DNA from 4 places in the Streptomyces sp. NPDC058008 genome. Region 2 is predicted to be linked to each of the others. Evidence: riboswitches for the same ligand, from Rfam matches in the RefSeq annotation. Region 2 holds a riboswitch; each other region holds the start of a gene.
The links. A riboswitch is a leader RNA that binds a small molecule or an ion and turns the genes downstream of it on or off. The one in region 2 is predicted to bind cyclic di-AMP.
Positions count from the first base shown of each region.

Region 1: it holds a riboswitch for cyclic di-AMP, as region 2 does, so the genes downstream of both, ACFVS9_RS19575 (NlpC/P60 family protein) here and ACFVS9_RS03535 (M23 family metallopeptidase) in region 2, are expected to answer to the same signal.
Region 3: it holds a riboswitch for cyclic di-AMP, as region 2 does, so the genes downstream of both, ACFVS9_RS22060 (transglycosylase family protein) here and ACFVS9_RS03535 (M23 family metallopeptidase) in region 2, are expected to answer to the same signal.
Region 4: it holds a riboswitch for cyclic di-AMP, as region 2 does, so the genes downstream of both, ACFVS9_RS14935 (transglycosylase SLT domain-containing protein) here and ACFVS9_RS03535 (M23 family metallopeptidase) in region 2, are expected to answer to the same signal.

Region 1 covers NZ_JBHVQX010000018.1:31,003-36,047, forward strand. The annotation lists gene pcrA (DNA helicase PcrA) at 1-1,211, opposite strand, end outside; cyclic di-AMP (ydaO/yuaA leader) riboswitch at 1,469-1,628, shown strand; gene ACFVS9_RS19575 (NlpC/P60 family protein) at 1,627-2,784, shown strand; gene ACFVS9_RS19580 (hypothetical protein) at 2,889-3,242, opposite strand; gene ACFVS9_RS19585 (NlpC/P60 family protein) at 3,598-4,668, shown strand; gene ACFVS9_RS19590 (GNAT family N-acetyltransferase) at 4,681-5,045, shown strand, end outside.
Region 2 covers NZ_JBHVQX010000002.1:389,449-394,493, reverse strand. The annotation lists gene ACFVS9_RS03550 (PrsW family intramembrane metalloprotease) at 1-537, shown strand, start outside; gene ACFVS9_RS03545 (aldo/keto reductase) at 690-1,634, opposite strand; gene ACFVS9_RS03540 (hypothetical protein) at 1,888-2,451, shown strand; gene ACFVS9_RS03535 (M23 family metallopeptidase) at 2,910-3,950, opposite strand; cyclic di-AMP (ydaO/yuaA leader) riboswitch at 3,962-4,114, opposite strand; gene ACFVS9_RS03530 (PP2C family protein-serine/threonine phosphatase) at 4,348-5,045, opposite strand, start outside.
Region 3 covers NZ_JBHVQX010000021.1:89,822-94,866, reverse strand. The annotation lists gene ACFVS9_RS22070 (cytochrome P450) at 1-571, shown strand, start outside; gene ACFVS9_RS22065 (transglycosylase family protein) at 677-1,642, shown strand; cyclic di-AMP (ydaO/yuaA leader) riboswitch at 1,933-2,103, shown strand; gene ACFVS9_RS22060 (transglycosylase family protein) at 2,104-2,796, shown strand; gene eno (phosphopyruvate hydratase) at 3,125-4,411, shown strand; gene ACFVS9_RS22050 (septum formation initiator family protein) at 4,506-4,976, shown strand.
Region 4 covers NZ_JBHVQX010000012.1:192,088-197,132, forward strand. The annotation lists gene ACFVS9_RS14935 (transglycosylase SLT domain-containing protein) at 158-1,024, opposite strand; cyclic di-AMP (ydaO/yuaA leader) riboswitch at 1,029-1,214, opposite strand; gene ACFVS9_RS14940 (hypothetical protein) at 1,572-1,802, shown strand; gene ACFVS9_RS14945 (ferredoxin) at 2,417-2,608, opposite strand; gene ACFVS9_RS14950 (cytochrome P450) at 2,661-3,884, opposite strand; gene ACFVS9_RS14955 (TetR/AcrR family transcriptional regulator) at 4,287-4,934, opposite strand.

The DNA of each region.
Region 1 (5,045 bases), on a different contig from region 2:
ATCTCGTCGGCCACGAACTGCGCCTCGTCGTGCTCGGTGTCGGCGACGTAGCCCGCGATCCGGGTGCCGGCGCCGGCGTTCGTCCAGAGGTTCTTGGGGCGGCGGCTCTCGTTGCGCTCGATGACGGCGTTGGCCGCGGAGAGGATCGTCTGGGTGGAGCGGTAGTTCTGCTCCAGCATGATCGTGGTCGCGTCCGGATAGTCCTCCTCGAACTGGAGGATGTTGCGGATGGTCGCGCCGCGGAAGGCGTAGATCGACTGGTCCGCGTCACCGACGACGCACAGCTCGCCCGGGGCGTCGGCCTCACCGGACGGGCCCACCAGCTCACGCACCAGGGTGTACTGGGCGTGGTTGGTGTCCTGGTACTCGTCGACCAGGACGTGCCGGAAGCGGCGGCGGTAGTGCTCGGCGACGTCGGGGAACGCCTGGAGCAGGTGCACCGCCGTCATGATGATGTCGTCGAAGTCCAGGGCGTTGGCCTCGCGGAGCCGGGCCTGGTAGAGCGCGTACGCCTGCGCCAGCGTCTTCTCGAAGCCGTCGGCGGCCTGGCCGGCGAAGGTCTCCTCGTCGATCAGCTCGTTCTTCAGGTTCGAGACCTTGGCCGTGAACGACTTCGGCGGGTAGCGCTTCGGGTCGAGGTCCAGGTCGCGGCAGACCAGCGCCATCAGCCGCTTGGAGTCGGCGGCGTCGTAGATCGAGAACGACGAGGTGAAGCCGAGGCGCTTCGACTCGCGGCGCAGGATCCGCACACAGGCGCTGTGGAAGGTCATGACCCACATGGCGTTGGCGCGCGGGCCGACGAGGTCCTCGACGCGCTCCTTCATCTCGCCGGCGGCCTTGTTGGTGAAGGTGATCGCGAGGATCTGCCCCGGGTGCACCCCGCGCTCGGCCAGGAGGTGGGCGATGCGGTGGGTGAGCACCCGGGTCTTGCCCGAGCCGGCCCCGGCGACGATGAGCAGCGGCGATCCGGCGTGCACGACGGCGGCGCGCTGTTCGGTGTTCAGCCCGTCGAGCAGCGCGGCGGCGTCGATGACGGGGCGCGGGGCGCCGTCGCGGTAGTGGGCGTCGCGCGGCGGCGGAGGCGCGTCGAAGACGTCCTCGAAGAGGCCCTCCGGCACCGCTTCGGGCGCGTGCTCCTCGGGGGGCGGCGGGGGGCCGTCCTCCGCTTGCTGGAGGCCGGTCAGGAAACTGTCGTCAAAGAGGCTGCTCATCGCCTCACGAGTCTAGGCGGACGCACCGACAGCCCGGGCCGCATCGGCGACAAGTACCCCGGACCGTGCGCGTATCGAGACCGACCGCACACGGAACGTGAAATTCCGGGGCGTCTTCCGGCCACGGGGACGACCACGGGGGAAAGGTCACGAAAATGTATCGGGCATATCGAACATCAACCTTCACAGGGGCACCACGGGTTGGTTAGCGTGCTCGGACGGGTGCCCCGTACCCCTTTGAGGCGAACCGCGCCGCACGGGCACCCCCGCCGAATCCGCACCCCCTCGTCGGGGCCGGAACCGGGGACCCACACGCAGCACCGGGGTGAATCGGTCCTTCCCCACCGGACCGTAGGGCAGCCTTCCGTTCCGCCCGAACCCGACAGCTAACCCGGTAGGCGGTCCACGGAAGGAGATGCCGGCCTTGGCATCGCATCGCAAGCCGCGCACCCGGGTGCGCACCACCCCCGCCATCGGTCTCACGACCGCGGCGCTGGCCTCCGTCACCCTGCTCTCCACGCAGAGCGCGACGGCGGCACCGGCCGAGCCCAAGCCCGGCATCGAGGAAGTGCAGAAGCGGGTCGACTCCCTGTACCGGCAGGCCGGGGTGGCGACACAGGAGTACAACCAGGCGAAGACCGCGTCGGCCGAGCAGCGTTCCAAGGTCGACGCGCTGCTGGAGGCGGCGGCGAAGCGGGCCGACAAGCTCAACGAGACCCGCAGGGAGCTGGGCGGCTACGCGGCCGCGCAGTACCGCACCGGCTCGATCGCCCCGACGGCGACGTTCTTCCTCGCGGACGACCCGCAGTCGTACTTCGACCAGGACCAGCTGATGGCCCGGATGACCAGCCAGCAGCAGAAGGCGGTCGCCGACTTCCGTACGCAGCAGAAGGAGGCGGCGGCCAAGCGCGTCGAGGCGACGAAGAGCCTGGAGACGCTCACGAAGTCGCAGGCTTCCCTGCGCACCAGCAAGCAGCAGGTGCAGACGAAGCTCACCGAGGCGCGCTCGCTGCTGTCGGAGCTGACCGCCGAGGAGAAGGCGCGGCTCGCGGAGCTGGAGCGCAAGAAGGAGGCGGAGGCCCGGCGCAAGGCGGAGGAGCTGGCCAGGCAGCAGGCCGCCGCGAAGAAGAAGGCCGGGCAGGGCGCCAAGGAGGAGGCCGCGAAGCCGGGGACCGGCACGGGGACCGGAGCCGGGACCGGCACGGACTCCGGCAGCGGCTACGCCACGAAGGCCGAGAAGGTCCTGGCCTTCGCACGGGCCCAGATCGGCAAGCCCTACGTGTGGGGGGCGACGGGCCCGTCCTCGTACGACTGCTCCGGGCTCACCCAGGCCGCCTGGAAGGCGGCGGGCGTCAGCCTCCCCCGCACCACGTGGGACCAGGTCGAGGTCGGCACCCGCGTGGCCACGGCGGACCTCAGGCCGGGGGACCTGGTCTTCTTCTACGACGACATCAGCCACGTCGGGATCTACAAGGGCGACGGGATGATGATCCACGCGCCGAAGCCGGGCGCGAACGTCCGCGAGGAGTCGATCTACTACATGCCGATCTACGGCAGCGTGCGCCCGGCGTAGCCCACGGCGCCCGCACGCGGTGGAGGGCCCGGGGGAATCCCCGGGCCCTCCACCGTCCGATGAGGCCGCTCAGGCCGGAGCGTGGCGCCGGAACCGCCGCCCGCTCAGGTCCAGAGCGTGGCGATGAAGATGTTGGCGACCGTCAGCCCGCCGACCGCGGCGAACGCGCCCTTGTCCGCCTTCTCCTCGTCCCGCTTCACGTAGACGAGCGCGAGGATCACGATCAGGACCAGCAGCTTGACGCCGATCTTGATGTTGTTCACGGTGTGGTCGTCGGCCTGGTTGAGGCCGACCAGGGCGACGCCCGTGACGAGCATGGTGAGCGCGCCGTGCAGCATGGCCGGGACGAAGCGGGCCGTGCCCGCCCCCATGGCCTTCATCTGGGTCAGGAAACCGCCCAGCAGGGAGGCGATACCGATGATGTGCAAGGCCACGAAGACATTGATGAGTACGTCCATGGCCGCAGCCTAACCGCGGCCATATCACCACTCTTCGGCCAGGTAGGACTTACCGATGAGTTGCCCCCGAGCTGCACGGATTGCCGGACTCCGGTTGATTTTTCCGGTCATTGGACGGAAACGAAACAGCACATGAGGGCAATACCTGTCATTACGCCTCCGCCCTGTGTGCCGGGTTTAGCGTCCCTCCCAGGTGACCGGATCCGCATCGCCGCCCCCGCACCGGGCGGCATCCCGGTCGCCCCGCCGGAAGTCCCGCGGCGGGCCGCTCCCCCTGTGGCGGCCCGCCGCGGGACCCCGGCGGGCCCGGCGGTACCCCCCGGCGGGCAGTCGAACGGAAGGACGCACCACCCCCGTGGCCGCCCATCGAGAAGCCGCTCACCGCAAGCCCAGGCAGCGTCTGTTCACCGGGCCCGCCGCCCGCCGGGCGGCCACCCTCGCCCTCGCCGGAGCGGCGGCCGCGACCGTCCTCGACGGCGCCGCGCAGGCCAACCCCCGCCTCACCCCGGCCCAGGTCGAGGCCAAGGTGGACCGGCTCTACCACGACGCCGAGGTGGCGACCGAGGAGTACAACGGCGCGAAGGAGCGGTCGGCCGAGGCCGAGAGGTCCCTGGACGCGCTGCGCGACGAGGCCGCCCGCGGGACCGAGCGCCTGAACGCCGCGCGGGAGGCCCTCGGGGCGTTCGCCGCCGCCCAGTACCGCAGCGCCGGCATCGACCCCGCCGTGCGGCTGGCCCTCTCCTCCGACCCCGACCAGTACCTGGAGCGGGCCTCCTTCGAGGACCGGGCGGGCGACCGCCAGGCCGGTGCGCTCAACGGCGTGCGCCGGCAGGCCGCCGACCTCGCCCGGCTCCGCGCCCGGGCCCAGGACGAACTCGCGGTGCTCGCCGCCCGCCGGGCCGACCTGGAGCAGCACAAGGACGCCGTCCGCACGAAGCTCGCCGACGCCCGCAGGCTCCTGGCCACCCTCACCGCCGCCCAGCGCGCCGACTACGAGCGCTCGGCCGACGCCGCGCACGGCGGCAGCGGCGTACGCGCGGACCGCGGCACCCCGCGCGGCTCCGTGGCCGCCCCCAACGCCCGCGCGGCGCAGGCCGTCGCCTTCGCGTACGGCGCCCTCGGCAAGCCGTACGTCTGGGGCGCCAGCGGGCCCGCCTCCTTCGACTGCTCCGGCCTCACCCAGGCCGCCTGGCGGGCGGCGGGCATCTCCCTGCCCCGCACCACGTACACCCAGATCAACGCGGGCCGGCGCGTGGCGCGCTCCGAACTCGTCCCCGGGGACCTGGTGTTCTTCTACTCCGGGGTCACCCATGTCGGGCTCTACATCGGCGGCGGCCAGATGATCCACGCCCCGCGCCCGGGCGCTCCCGTGCGGATCGCGCCGATCTCACAAATGCCTTTCGCCGGAGCGACCCGGGTCGCCTAGGCTCCCGGGCTCATGGACACCGCCATCCAGCGTTACGCGCGCACGACCACCCTCCGCTCCCCCGGCCACTACCGGGTGGGGCCCTTCACCGTGCGCCACACCCCCGACCGGGAGTTGAAGTTCGCCAACTACGCCGTCCCCGACCAGGGCGCCGAACCGACCGCGGGGGAGGTCGCCGACCTGGTCGCCGCGTTCCGCGAGCGCGGCCGGCTGCCCCGGCTGGAGTTCCTGCCGTCATGGGCACCGGCCGTCGAACCGGCCCTGCTGGCGGCCGGTTTCACGGCGGAGAACCGCGCACCGGTCATGGCGTGCGCCCCCGACGGCCTCGTCGCACCGGAGCCGGTGGACGGTCTGCGGGTCTCCGAGCCCGTCACCGA
Region 2 (5,045 bases):
GGCCTGGTCACCTGGCTGGCGATCTGGGCGCGCCAGCGTGAACTGCGCACGCTCTCCGTCGAACTGCCGGTGTACGCGGCGGCCGGCTGGCTGGCCCCCGCCGAACCGCTCGCACTGACGTCGATGCGGGCGCGCGGCATGGCCCGCGACATGGCCCGGCACTGGAACGGCCACCCCGACCGCGCCCGGGGCAGGGCGGCGGCCCGCGCCGTCGCCGAGTACGAGTCGTTCGCGACGTCCCTGGCCATGCTGCGACGGCGGGCCCGCCACGACGGCGCGGGCCCCGACTTCGCGGTGCGCGAGCAGGAGTTGCTGCACCACCTGTGGCAGCGCAGGGACATCGCGGGCCCGGCACTGACGTACGCCGCCCACGCGACGGGCCGGCTGCGCGTCCACCGGCCGCCGGTGCGGCCCCCGTTCCCCCGTCAGTTCCCCCACGGCGGCCCCCCGCCGCAGCGGCTCCCCGCGCCGCACCGGCACTACGGGGGCTACAACCCGTACCTGGACGACGGCAGGCGGAGCGGACCGCCCGCCTGAGGCCTCGGGTGCGGCGCGGGTGGCACCAGGCCGGGCACGCGCGTGCCCGGTCCGGAGAATCGATCCGGCGGAAAGGCCCCGGCCCCTGGGATACCCGAAGGCCCGTGAGCGGACGGTCCGTCCGACACGGGCCTTCGGGCACCTCGGGAACGTCAGGCGGAGGCCTCGGTCAGCTCCGCGAGCTCCTGCCCGGTCAGCCGGAGGCCGGCCACCGCCACCAGGGCGGGAAGCTGCTCGACCGTACGCGCGGAGGCGATCGGGGCGGCGACGGTCGGCTGCGACGCCAGCCAGGCGAGCGCGACGGTGGCGATCTCCGCGTCGTGCTCCTGGGCGATCCGGTCGAGTGCCGCCAGCACCTTGCGGCCGCGCTCGGTGTCCAGGTGCTTGCCCGCGCCCTCGGCCCGCGCGCTCTCGACCGTCGCGCCCGGCCGGTACTTGCCGGTGAGGAAGCCCGAGGCGAGCGCGTAGTACGGGACCGCGGCGAGACCGGCGCGGGCCGCCGTGTCCTGGAGCGCGCCCTCGTAGGTGTCGCGCGAGACGAGGTTGTAGTGCGGTTGCAGGGCGACGTAGCGGGCCAGGCCCTCTCGCTCGGAGAAGTCCAGGGAGGCCTGGAGCCGTTCGGGGCTGATGTTGGAGGCGGCGATCTCCCGCACCGTGCCCGCCTTCACCAGCTCGTCGAGCGCGGCGACGATCTCCTCGACGGGGACGCTCTCGTCGTCGAAGTGCGTGTAGTAGAGGTCGATGTGGTCGGTGCCGAGCCGGCGGAGCGACGCCTCGGCCGCCGCCTTGATCGTGGAGGGCGCGAGCCCCTTGTACGAGGGGTGTGCGCCGACCTTGGTGGCGATGACGACATCGTCGCGGCGGGAGCGGGACGCCAGCCACGCGCCGATGAGGGTCTCCGACTCACCGCCCTCGTTGCCGGGGATCCACGCGGTGTAGGCGTCGGCGGTGTCGATGAAGTTGCCGCCGGCCGCCGCGTAGGCGTCGAGGACGGCGAACGTCCGCTCCTGGTCGGCCGTCCAGCCGAACACGTTGCCGCCGAGAGCGAGGGGGAAGACCTGAAGGCTCGAGGAACCGAGCGGGCGCAGAGATGTCATGCCTCGGCACAACGAGGACATAGAGGAAGATATTCCGCCGCGCACCCGCCGGGACCACACCCGGGAAGCGGACCGCCGCACCGCACGCCCGGGGACCCCGCCCTCTCCCGCCGGTCCGCGGCCGCGCCCCGATGGAGTCACCCGCCCGGACGGGCGCCCACGGGGCTCCGGCCCGACGAGCCCCGGTGCCCGGCCGCTGGGTAACCTGTCGCTCCGGTCCAGCGGGAGGGCCGTTCCAACGGGAGGGCGGGACGTGGAGACGCTGGTGGAGCGCGCCGTCGCGGAGGCGCTGGGTGACGGGGGCGGCGACGCGGTCCGCCTGTTCGTCGCCGCCGGCACCGAACGCATGACGCCGCTGTTCATGGGCTTGCGGGCGGCCGCACCGGGCCGGGAATCCGACCTGGACCTCTACGCGGAGTCCGTACACGGCCTCTGGCAGTGCGACCGGCCGCTCGCCGACGCCGCCGAGCGCCTACGGCTGCTGGAGCGGTTCCCGGAGCTTCAGCCGAAGGAGGAGGGGATCACCGATGTCGTCGGCACCTACGCGTTCTTCGCCGTCCTCACCTTGCGGTACGCCCTGCTGGCCCATGGCTCGGGACACGCTGACGACGCCGTGTCCTGCGGCCATGTGGCGCTCACCGCGACGGGGATGCTGGACCAGAACGTGGCGGGCGCCGGTTTCCTCGCCGAGGAGCGACGGCTCCAGTCCCTCTCGCTGAGCGGTGACGGAGCGGGTCTGTGGGACGCGAGCGTCTCGGCGGGGCGGGAGAGGCTGCGCGCCGTAGTGGGCCGCCTGCCCCGCCAGGCGCGCTTCTGACGCTCGCCGCAGGAGACGGCCACCGGTGGATACGGCCGTCGCGCCGGGCGGAGCCGGGAGGGACGACGCCCCGGAGGGCCGCGACGCATCCCGCCCGGTCGAGGGCCCCACGGGCCGGTCCGGCCGGACGCCTCCGCCCGGCCCCTGCCCCGCGCACGACCGCCCGGCCGGACCGTTCGCCCCGGTGGAGCGCTCTTGACCACGGAGAGAACCGACGGCCCTGACGTCGGGGGGTCGTGCGTCAGGGCCGCCGGGGTTCTGGTGCGCCGACCGCGGGCGCCAAGGGTCCTTCGTACGGATCGGGCCGGGACTCGCGCACGGATCCACCGGGACCGGACTCCCGCATCCCGAGCGCTTACCGGTGCGCCCGGCCTGCGCGGGCGTGGCCGGCCCGCGCGGGCCGGCCACGGTCAGGTCTCCCCGGCCGGGCCCGGCCCGTCACGGAAGGACCCGCGGGCTCAGATGGTGAGGCCCTTGCCGCGGAGCCAGCTCATCGGGTCGATGCCCGAGCCGTCCGCGGTGTGGACCTCCAGGTGCAGGTGGGCGCCGGTCACGTTGCCGGTCGCGCCGACGCGGCCGATGGTGTCGCCGGTGCTGACCTTCTGTCCCGCCGTCACGTCCATCGAGGACTGGTGGCAGTACCAGATCTCGGTGCCGTCATCGAGCACCAGGACCGTGCGGTAGCCGTAGGAACCGGAGTAGCCGGCCGACTTGATCGTGCCGCTGTGGACGGCCTTGACCGGGGTGCCGGTCGGGGCCGCGAAGTCCAGCCCGGTGTGATAGCCGGAGGACCACATCGAACCGGACTGACCGAACGTCGAGCTGATGTAGTACGAGGAGGTCGGGACGGCGTAACTGGCGGCGAGCTTGGCCAGCCGCTCGGCCTCGGCCTTCTTCGCGGCCGCCTCTTCGGCCGCCTTCTTCTCCGCCGCGGCCTCGGCCTCGGCGGCGCTCTGCTTCTTCGCCGCCTGGGCCGCGGCAGCCTCGACGGCCGCCTGCTCCTCGGCGGCCCGGGCGTCGGCGTCGGCCCCGGCCTGCTGCTGCTCGGCCTGCTGGAGGATGCGGGCGCGCAGCGCCTCGCCCGCGTCGGTGGCGCCCTGCTCGGCCTCGGCGGCGGTGATACCGGCGGTGGTGAGCGGGGAGGACGCGGCGACCGTCTCGTGGCCCGAGTCGGAGCCGCCGGACATGAACGCGCCTACGCCGGGCAGGGACTTGGCATCGGGAAGACTGTCCGCGATGGAATCGGGAAGGGATATGGAGACCGGCGGCTTGCTCTGCGCGGTGGCCATGCCGCCCGCTCCGACGGCCGCGATGACGCCGACGCCGAGGACGGTGGAGCTACGGGCGAGGCCGCGCTGCTTGGCCACGCGATGCCGGCCGCGGACGGGACGGACGGACTCCTCGGTGGGGTTCCATTCCTCCCACGTCCTGTCCTCATCACCGAAGCTGTCGGACCTGAAGGGTGACGGGGCCCCGGGGGCAGGCTGGTTGGACGCCACGTGGGCGCACTCCTTTCCTTCCTTCTCGCCTACCGGGTTAGCTGACGGGTTCGGAGCAGGAAGGTCTCCTACGGGCCCCTTCGTCTCTCACGAGACACAGGTGTCCGATTCACCCCATGTAGGTGGTTCCCCGGTTCCCTTGCGGAATTCGGCGCTGCGCACGGTGCCGCCTCTTGCGACGGCAGGTACAACCGCGCTGCGTTATCGAACGTTAATAGACACCCGGGCCCGATTCCAAGCCGTTCCGATAGATCGTTCACGGCTTCGGCCTGGACTTTCAGGGGTCAAACGGTCTCAAACGGGCGACTTGAGAGCCCTTCATCCGGCCAGCAGTTTCTGACGGTGCGTCAAATGTTATGCGGAGCGGGGTCCTTCGACTACCGACCGTCGCGACCGGTCATTCACTGTCCCGTCGCACGATCTTCACCGTCGTCCGCCGCCCCCGCTGACCCCGCGCGGGGCGGGCGACCGCGAGGAGGGCCATGTCGTCCGTCGACCGTCCGCGGGTGTGCAGCCGTACGTCGTCGGTGAGGGCGGACAGCAGTTCCTCGGGCCCAGGGAAGAGCCGGCCGCGCAGCCGGGCCGCGGGGTCGTAGAAGACGCCCTGCGCGTCCCGCGCCTCGGAGAGGCCGTCGGTGAACGCCAGGAACATCGCCCCGGCCGGCAGCGTCCACTCGTCCGACCGGTCCGGCCACGCGCCCAGCCCCATCCCGAGGGGCAGGGCGGGGGTGGTCGGCGCCAGCACGTCGAGATCCCCGTCCGGGTACAGCACGATCGGCTCGGGGTGGCCGCGGTTGATGACCCGCAGGGTGTCGGCGCCGACCGGGATCTCCGCCACCACCACGGTGACGAACCCCTCCATGGAGTCGAGCCCGCCCCGGCGCGTGCCCTCCCGTGCCAGTGCCCGCTCCAGCCGCTGGACCACCCCCTCCAGCGACCTCTCCTGCTCGGCCGCCTCCCGGAATGCCCCGATCACGACGGCCACCGCCGCCACGGCGTCCAGCCCCTTGCCCCGTACGTCCCCGACGACCAGGCGCACCCCGTACGGGGTGTCCGCGACGGCGAACAGGTCTCCGCCGACGAACTCGTCCGCCT
Region 3 (5,045 bases), on a different contig from region 2:
GGCCTTCATCCTCCTGTTCGCCGGTTTCGAGACGACCGTGAACCTGATCGGCAACGGCACCTACGCCCTGCTGCGCGATCCCGCCCAGCGTGAGCGCCTGGAGCGCTCGCTGGCGGCGGGGGAGACGGAACTGCTCGCCACGGGCATCGAGGAGCTGCTGCGCTACGACGGGCCCGTGGAGCTGGCGACCTGGCGCTACGCCACCGAGCCCGTGACGCTGGGAGGGCAGGACATCGCGGCGGGGGACCCCGTTCTCGTGGTGCTGGCCGCCGCCGACCGGGATCCGGAGAGATTCCAGGATGCGGACACCCTGGACCTCGCACGGAGTGACAATCAGCACCTCGGGTACGGGCACGGCATCCACTACTGCCTGGGGGCGCCGCTGGCGCGGCTGGAGGGCCAGGTGGCGCTCGCGACACTGCTGCGACGCCTCCCTGACCTGCGGCTCGCTGCGGAACCTGCCGATTTGCGCTGGCGCGGCGGGCTCATCATGCGTGGACTACGCACGCTTCCCGTGGAGTTCGGTCCCGGGCGCCCGCCCGGTGAAGGTGACAGATTGTCAACTCCGTGACTTTCACGTGATCTCCGCTGCATCGACTTGTGACACACGTTCGAGTAGGGCTAGGTTCACCGTTCGACTCACCCGTCACATGTCAGTCACACGGAAGGCAATCCCATGGGCTCCGCGACCGGCAGACACCGTCGCCCTCGCCAGGCACCCGCCATCGTCGTCGCCGCAGGCGTCACCGGATCGGCCATCGCCATCCCGCTGCTCGGTGCGGGCGGCGCGCAAGCCGCCGACGCGTCGACCTGGGACCGGGTCGCCGAATGCGAGAGCGGCGGCATGTGGAGTGCCGACCTCGGCAACGGCCGCTTCGGCGGCCTGCAGTTCACCGAGGACACCTGGGACGCGTACGGCGGTACGGCGTACGCCATGCGGGCGGACCTCGCGAGCCGCTCGCAGCAGATAGCCGTCGCGGAGAAGGTGCTGGACGCCAAGGGCCCGCAGGCCTGGCCCAGCTGCGCCGTGATCTCCGGGCTGGCCCTGGACGGCGTGCTTCCGGGCGTCGACCCGGGCACCGACCCGACCGCCGAGCCCTCGGACACCGCCACACCGTCCGGGACCCCCTCGCCCGAGGTGTCGGACCCGGCCGACGCGGCGGACGGCACGGACGGGGCCGACACGGAGAGCGGCACCGACAAGGACGCGTCCGGCGACACGGCGGGCAAGGGTGACGGGGCGGGCAAGGGCGGCACGACTCCGTCCGCCACGCCGTCGCCCGAGGCGTCCGAGACCTCCGGTTCCGCGAAGGGCGACGGCGCGAAGGCCGGGAAGCACCGCGGCGCGCCGGCCCCCGAGGCCAGTGCCGGAACGGACCTCGACGACAGCCGTGAGGGCGGCAGGCACGCCTCGCGCGGCGCCTCGGAGGCCCGTCAGGGCGCCGAGGGGACGTACACCGTCCAGGAGGGCGACAACCTCTGGGCGATCGCCGACGCGCAGGAGCTGCCCGGCGGCTGGCCCGCGCTCTACGAGGCCAACAAGGACGCGCTCGGCTCCGACCCGGACCTGATCCTTCCCGGCCAGAGCCTGGACCTCGGCCTCGCGTCGGACGCGCAGACGGAGACTCCCGCCGCCAGCTGATCAAATACGGGAAAACACCCCGAAAGCGGGGGCAGTTCAGAGGCCTATGTCCACTTATGCGTAAGTGAGACATGGGTCTCTTTGCTTCAACTGGTGCGCCCCGTCCGCCCGGTCCGTCCATATTGGCTCCGACCTGCGGAAATGATCCGTCCTCCCGAACCGTTACGCGCTGATTGCTCGTTATGTCCATCTTTGAATGTAGGGGTTGCGTGTGTTTACGGTCGGAGCCGCTCGCACCGCGGGCACCTTCGACCGTCACGCCGAATCCTGCCGTCGGCCGAAGGGGACCCACGCGTAAAGCGCCGTAGGCAGGAGCGGGGGACCCAGGTAGGTGCCGGACCCGGCCGTCGCGAGACGGTGAGGGTGCGGCTCGGGGTGAAGCCGTCCGCGAGTGCGGGTGGCCGGGCAACTCACAGGCCCGAACCCGACAGCTCACCTCGTAGGCGTCGGTGAGGAGAACCATGCTGCTTTCCAGCAAGGGCAAGCACCGCCGCCCGTCCAGGGCCGTCCGCATCGCGACCCTGGCCGGCGTCACCGGTGCCGCCGTCGCCGTGCCGCTGATGGGCGCGACCGGCGCCTCGGCCGCCTCCGTCGACACCTGGGACGCCGTCGCCCAGTGCGAGTCCGGCGGCAACTGGTCCATCAACACCGGCAACGGCTACTACGGCGGCCTGCAGTTCTCGCAGTCCAGCTGGGCCGCCGCCGGCGGTACGCAGTACGCCGCCCGCGCCGACCTGGCCACCAAGGACCAGCAGATAGCCGTCGCCGAGAAGCTCCTCGACCTCCAGGGCCCGGGCGCCTGGGCCTGCGCCGGTGCCGGCGGCCTGACGAACGACGGTGTGGACCCGGGCGTCGACACCGGCTCCGCGAAGAACGGCGACACGGCCCCGAAGGCCGCGCCGGAGCGCGGGACCGAGCAGCCCGCCACGCGCAGCGAGAAGCGCACGGCCCCCGAGAAGACCGTCACCACCCCGACCGGCGAGAAGGTCGAGAAGGGTGACGGCGAGTACAAGGTGAAGGCCGGCGACACCCTCAGCAGGATCGCCGGCGCCGAGAAGGTCGAGGGCGGCTGGCAGAAGCTGTTCGAGCTGAACGGCGACATCGTCGACGACGCCGACCTGATCTTCCCGGGCCAGCAGCTCCACCTGAAGTAACCGCGAGCGGTCCGGGGTCCTCCTCCGCCCCGGCGGCCCGGCCCGGCGCGCAGACCCCCCGCGCGCCGGGCCGCGGCCGTGTCAGGGCCCTGCGGGGCCGGCGTGCCCGGGGCCCTGTCGCGGGGCGCGCCGCCGGGGGTGCGCCCGGTCCTTGCGGTTACTTGCCAGTAAGATTCTGGCGCTTTGCCCGTAATGAAGGCCCTTGAGTGCTTTTTCGTCCCAGGGGACGGGCGGACGGCCGACGGAGCGGGCCGAGCCGGTTAGGCTCGTGGCGCAAGGCCACAGTGACCCTGCACAACCAGTGTCAGATCCCAGAAGGAGATGCCTCGTGCCGTCCATCGACGTCGTCGTAGCCAGGGAAATCCTCGACTCCCGGGGCAACCCCACGGTCGAGGTCGAGGTTGGCCTCGACGACGGCAGCACGGGACGTGCTGCTGTTCCGTCCGGCGCCTCCACCGGTGCGTTCGAGGCCATCGAGCTTCGCGACGGTGACCCCAACCGCTACCAGGGCAAGGGCGTCGAGAAGGCCGTCCTCGCCGTGATCGAGCAGATCGGCCCGGAGCTCGTCGGTTACGACGCCACCGAGCAGCGCCTCATCGACCAGGCGATGTTCGACCTGGACGCGACCGAGAACAAGGGCTCCCTCGGCGCCAACGCCATCCTCGGCGTCTCGCTGGCCGTGGCGCACGCCGCGTCCGAGGCCTCCGACCTCCCGCTCTTCCGCTACCTCGGCGGCCCGAACGCGCACCTGCTGCCCGTTCCGATGATGAACATCCTGAACGGCGGCTCGCACGCCGACTCCAACGTGGACATCCAGGAGTTCATGATCGCGCCGATCGGCGCCGAGTCCTTCTCCGAGGCCCTGCGCTGGGGCGCGGAGATCTACCACACGCTCAAGAAGGTCCTGAAGACCAAGGGCCTGTCCACCGGTCTCGGTGACGAGGGCGGCTTCGCCCCCAACCTCGAGTCCAACCGCGCCGCCCTCGACCTCATCCTGGAGGCCGTCAAGGAGGCCGGTTACGTCCCGGGCCGCGACATCGCGCTCGCGCTCGACGTCGCCGCGTCCGAGTTCTACAAGGACGGCGTCTACGAGTTCGAGGGCAAGTCCCGCTCGGCCGCCGAGATGACCGAGTACTACGAGGAGCTCGTCTCCGCGTACCCGCTGGTCTCCATCGAGGACCCGCTGTACGAGGACGACTGGGCGGGCTGGAAGGTCATCACCGACAAGCTCGGCTCCAAGGTGCAGATCGTCGGTGACGACCTGTTCGTCACCAACCCCGAGCGCCTCGCCCGCGGCATCGAGGAGGGCTCGGCCAACGCCCTGCTCGTCAAGGTCAACCAGATCGGTTCGCTGACCGAGACCCTCGACGCCGTCGAGCTGGCCCAGCGCAACGGCTTCAAGTGCATGATGTCCCACCGCTCCGGTGAGACCGAGGACGTCACCATCGCCGACCTCGCCGTCGCCGTGAACTGCGGCCAGATCAAGACCGGCGCCCCGGCCCGCTCGGACCGCGTCGCCAAGTACAACCAGCTGCTGCGCATCGAGGAGATCCTCGACGACGCCGCCGTGTACGCCGGGCGTTCGGCGTTCCCGCGGTTCCGCTTCGAGGGCTGACAGCCCGAGTCCGGAGCACCAGCCTCCGTCCGTCCCCGCATCCGGTCCCGTACCGTGTGCGGGGACGGACGTGCGTAACGGGGAGGCGTGAGAGATGGCCGGGAAGGACCGCGACCGGTTCTCCACCGCGACCAGGCTGCGGCTGCTCGGCGAGCAGACGGCGGCCCGTGTCTACCGGTCCCAGAACCGGCGCCAGGCCCGGCGCTCCCGGCTCACCGGCCGGGCGGCGTTCCTCGCGCTGATCGTCTGCTCCCTGGTGGTCGCCCTCGCGTACCCCATGCGGCAGTACATCTCCCAGCGCGACCAGATCGCGGAACAGGAGAGGCTCTCGCAGCAGGCGCACCGGCGGACCGAGGAGCTGCGCGACGAGAAGGCGCGGCTCAGGGACGACGCGTACATCCGCCGTCTCGCGCGCCAGCACCTCCACTACGTCATGCCCGGCGAGACCGGTTACACGGTCGTCGACCCGGACGCGGCCGAGGTGCGCCGGGGCGAGCCGGGGGCGACGGGGCGGCCCTGGCACACGAACCTCTGGGACGGCGTGGACAGCGCCGACCGCCGATGACCCCGCACCGGTGCGGGTCCGCGGGCACGTGCCGTGCCCCGGCCCCGCGCCGGTTCATACAGTCCGACC
Region 4 (5,045 bases), on a different contig from region 2:
GCCCGGGGGGGGGCGCGGGGCGGCGCCCGGCGCGGGCCCGGCCCCCGGGGGGGGGGGGGGGGCCCCCCCCCCCCCCCCACCACCCGCCGGTCCTGTCACTCCGTCACCCGTCCGCCGTCACACGCGCGTGCGTCGGCGGTCCGGCCTCGGGGAGGACTCAGTAGGCCGAGAAGACGTTGTCGATCGAGCCGTACTTGTCCGCGGCGTAGTTGCACGCGGCGGTGATGTTCGCGACCGGGTCGTAGCTGTCCATGGACGTACCGGGCACGTGGTAGGCCTGGAAGGTCGGGTCGATCACCTGGAGCAGGCCCTTGGACGGGATGCCCGCGGCGGCGTTGGAGTCCCAGTTGTTGATGGCCTGGGGGTTGCCCGAGGACTCGCGGATGATGTTGCGGTGGATGCCCTCGTAGGTGCCGGGGATGCCGTGCTCGGCCATGACGGCGAGCGACTCCTTGATCCAGCCGTCGAGGTCGTTCGTGTAGGTGACCGGCTCGGCGGCCGGAACGGCCTGGGCAGCGGGGACGGCGTCCTCGGCTATGGAGGTTCCGGCCCGCTCCGAACGGTCGGCGCGGTCGGCGCTTCCCTCGGCGCGGTCGGACGAGGCGGAGGCCTTGGATTCGGCCTTCCCGGCCTTGTCCGCGGACTTGTTCTCGGCCTTGGCGCCGATGGTCAGCTTCAGGCCCGGGTGAATCAGGTCCGGATTTCCGCCGACAGCCTTCTGGTTGTCCTCGTACAGAGCCTTCCAGCCACCGCTGACGGAATGCTCGCGTGCGATCTTGGCGAGGGTGTCACCCAAGATCACGGAATAGGTCGCGGACTCGGACTTCTGCGCGGCAATTCCCTTGCCGGTCACGGCAGTAGACGTCGCCGCCTTTTCGACGGCGACCGGCTGGGCCGGGGCCGCGAAGGCGCTCGTCGCGCCGATCACGGGGAGGGCCAGAGCGGCTCCGCCGGTGCTCACGGCGATGATGCCGCGGGTCAGCGAACGGGTCCTGAAGCTACGGTGCTTACCGTTTTCGGGCATGCTGAATTCCTCTCCGTCGCCTGCGAAGTGAGCTGTCGGGTTCGAGCTGGAGATGCCCGGCCGCATACGAATGCGACTTCACCCCGAGCCGCTCCGGATACCGGATCGGCACTTACCTGGGTCCCCCGCTCCTGCCGTACGAGAAGTGGTCGGGTAACCGGGCGGCGGCAGGATTCGGCGTTCCGCCCGGAGTGATGGTGACCGTAGGCGAGAAATAGGGAAAGGAACAAGCCTGCTTCGGTGATCACAATTCATTCGCAAGATCAATTCACGGGAATTCATGTAATCCACCCCACACCGCGCCGCTCGCCCCTCTTGGCGCAGAAGGGAACCGGCCTCCGCATCCGGGCGTCCGGTCCACATAAGGTGACCCTGGTCACGGAGTCCGATTCGGGCGATTTGCTCCAGCGCGAAGGGGCTCAGGTCACACGAAATGGCCTTTTATGGATTACGGGATTAAATTCCAAAAGCGCCCTAAAACGGGCATAAGGGCCATGTGGTGGGTGCTCAGGCATACCCGGAGGGCCCACGTGGAACCGATCCGCCCATGACTGAGAGCCCGCACCACCCGGCCCCACGGATCACCGTGCTGCCCGTGCAGCCCGGGGACCCGCCCTTCCGCACCGTGGAGATCGACGGCGAGGTCATCGGGAACGCGACCGCGATGACGGACGTGCTGATCGCCGCCGCGACGGTGGGGATCATCGTCCATGACCTCGACGACCCGGCCTCGGTCCGGTGGGTGGGCGGCGGCAAGCTCAGCTGGAAGCCGCACTGAGACGGCCGGACGGGCCGGGAGGCGCCCCAGGCCATAGGCCCTTGAGCACGTGAGGTGCGCCGTCCTGCTGCGGGGCGACGGCGGGGGCAGGACGACGGCTGGGGGCAGGGCGGGGCGACGGCTGAGGGCGGGGCGAGCCCGGGAAGGGGGGCCCGCCTCGGTGTCCGTGCCGCGCGAGAGGTGTCCGTACACCGGCCTCGGTCGTACCGTCCTGCCCTCGACCCCCGAGGAAGGGGCAGGGCCCGGATCACGCCGTGCACGGGGCGGGGCGGGGCGCGTGGGCCGCCACGAGCGGGCGCGGCTCCGCTACGGCCAGCCCCGGGGCCTCAGCGGCACAGCACCCGTCCCGGACATGCGAGAAGTGCCCCACGGCGAGAGGGTCGCGGCCGGTCCTCCGTGACCGCATCCCCTGCCGTGAGGCACTTCCGGGCTCCTGCGCAGACCCCTTCGCCCGGATGCCGCAGACCGTGCCGTACCCGGGCTCGGGACCTGATCACCCGCCTGAGGCGGGGGCCGGACGGTCCGCGCCACCACGGGCCGGCACCGCCCCGTCCCGTAGGAGGTGCGGTCGGGCGTGGACCGGCGCGGCTCGCGGCCCCCGCCCGACCCGTGCGTCAGCCCTGGATACGGATGGCGAGTGCCGGACAGACGGCAGCGGCCTGCTGGACGTCGTCCGCCCGGGCCTGGTCCGGCTCGGCGTCGAGCAGTACGGCGATGCCGTCGTCGTCCTGGTCGAAGACGTCGTCGGCGGCGATCACGCACTGCCCGGACGCCACGCACTTGTCCTGGTCGAGGATCACCTTCATGAGCACTCCTTCGTGGTCGGTGTCACTGCGGGGCGGATGAGGGGACGAGGGGTCACCAGGCCACCGGAAGGGCGTGCACGCCGTAGACGGACACGTCGTGCTTGAACGACAGCTCCTCCAGGGGCGCGTCCAGCCGGAGGGTGGGGATGCGCCGGTAGAGCGTGCTGTAGACGACCTGTAGTTCCATGCGGGCCAGCGGCTGCCCCAGGCACTGGTGCACGCCGAAGCCGAAGGCGACGTGGCGCCGTGCGTCACGCCGGAGGTCGAGCCGGTCCGGGTCGGCGAAGACCTCGGGGTCGCGGTTGCCGATGTCGTTGGGCACGATGATGCCCTCGCCGGCCCGGATGACCTCGCCCGCGATCTCGATGTCCTCCCGTGCCACACGGCGGCGGCCGGTGTGCGTGATGTTGAGGTAGCGCAGCAGTTCCTCCACCGCGCCGGCGACCGTTTTCGGGTCCTCGGTGTCGCGGAGCAGGGCGAGCTGGTCGGGGTTCTGGAGGAGGGCGAGGGTGCCCAGAGCGATCATGTTCGCCGTGGTCTCGTGTCCGGCGAGCAGCAGGAGCACGCCCATCTCGGCCGCTTCCCGGCGGGACAGCTCGCCCGCCTCGACCCGGGTGCCGAGTCCTGACAGCAGGTCGTCTGCGGGCCGGGCGATCTTGTGGCCCATCAGCTCGTCCAGATAGCCGATCAGCTTGTCGTGGGCCGCGTTCCGTTGCTCGGGGGGCAGGGTGCGGCTGATGAGGGCCCTGCTGTTCTCCTGGAAGAAGTCGTGGTCGCTGTAGGGCACTCCGAGCAGTGCGCAGATGACGAGCGACGGGACGGGCAGCGCGAACGTCTGGACGAGATCGGTCCGCGGAGGCCCGGACAGCATCTCGTCGATCAGTCCGTCCACGATCTTCTGGACGGCCGGCCGCAGCGCCTCGATCCGTTTGATCGTGAAGGGGGCGGTCACCATCCGCCGCTGCCGCGCGTGCTCGGGGTCGTCCATGAGGATGAAGCTGAAGGTCGAGCCCCGCAGCGGGGCGGGGCTGGGGTACCCGGGGCGGGTGATGTCGGCACTGACCCTCGGGTCGGCGAGGAGGGTGCGCTGATCGGCGTAGCGGGTCACCAGCCAGGGGGTGGAGCCGTCCCACAGCCGGACCTTCCTGAGCGGGCCCTGTTCCTGCTCGGCCTTCAGTGCGGGTGGCGGATCGAAGGGGCAGCCCGCCGCCCGGGACATCGGGAATTCCGGGGCCGACGTGCTCTGCGGACCTTCCGTACCTACCGTGCTGGTCATCGCTTCCTCACTTCGTCGTGCGGGTTGCTGACGTGCCGCCGGCCGTTGACAGGCGCGGGCGGTTTCGAGGGGTCGGTGAGCGGGGCCGCCGGTCCTGGCGGAGGGCGCCCGCGGTACGCCGGGGCAAACGGAGGCGAACGCCGTCCGCTGCTGTTGCGGCGGGTTGTCCGGCCGAGGTCGGGTGGCTACGGCGGCGGCGCGGAGCGCGGGGGCGCCGGAACGGAACCCGGCGGACCGGACCGCGTACGCGTCCAGGGTCCGCAGCCGGGCCGTTCCACGGCGTACGCGCAGGCCTGGCGGGGGCGGGAGGGAGTCATGGAGCCTCTGTCCGGGCTACGGCGGCCCGGGTCGAGGGGGCCGTCGATGCACCTGTGGGGGGATGGGCGTGGCGCGGAGGGGTCGTCAGCGGCAGGGTGTGACCGGCGCGGTCCACAGTCCGACGACCGCGTCGATCAGGCCGGTGGCGGTGTCGTGCCAGCTGGTGCGGGAGGTGGCGGTGTTCGCCGCGAGGGCCCGTTCACGCTCGGCACAGGTGTGCAGGACCAGGTTGCGCGCCATCGCGGCGCGCTCGATATGGACCTCGGGCGGCAGGTCGGGCAGGCAGAGGTTGAGCCCGTCGAGGGCCCGCAGCGTCGGCGGGCAGGCGAGCGACTCCTCGGCCATGATGTCCTGCAGCGCGGGGTCGGTCATGGCCTGGGCGCAGAACCGTGCGAACCAGGTGGGGCTGCCCAGCGTGGCCAGGTGCTCGGTGGTGGGCCGCACCAGGCAGGCCACCCACTCCGCTATGTCCGAGGGGTCCTGGATACCCGCGAGCTGACGCTCCCTGGCCTCCTCGATCTGCCGGCTGTGCTTCCGGGCGATCGCACGGACCAGGTCGGCCTTCGTGCCGAAGTGGTAGCCGACCGCGGCGTTGTTGCCCTGCCGCGCGGCCTCGCTGACCCGGCGGTTGGACACCGCGTAGACGCCGCGTTCGGCGAAGAGCCGCTCGGCGGCGCGCAGGATCCGCTCCCTGGTCTCGCTGACCTGCTCGGCCCGCACCGTGCGCTCCATCAGCCGGCTCCTCGCTCGAAGGCGTCTCGGGATACAGGCAATCGCTCACCATCCATTGAGTCAAGCAACTGATTTAAGAATGGCCGAGATGATCGCACCCCCCTTGCAGCA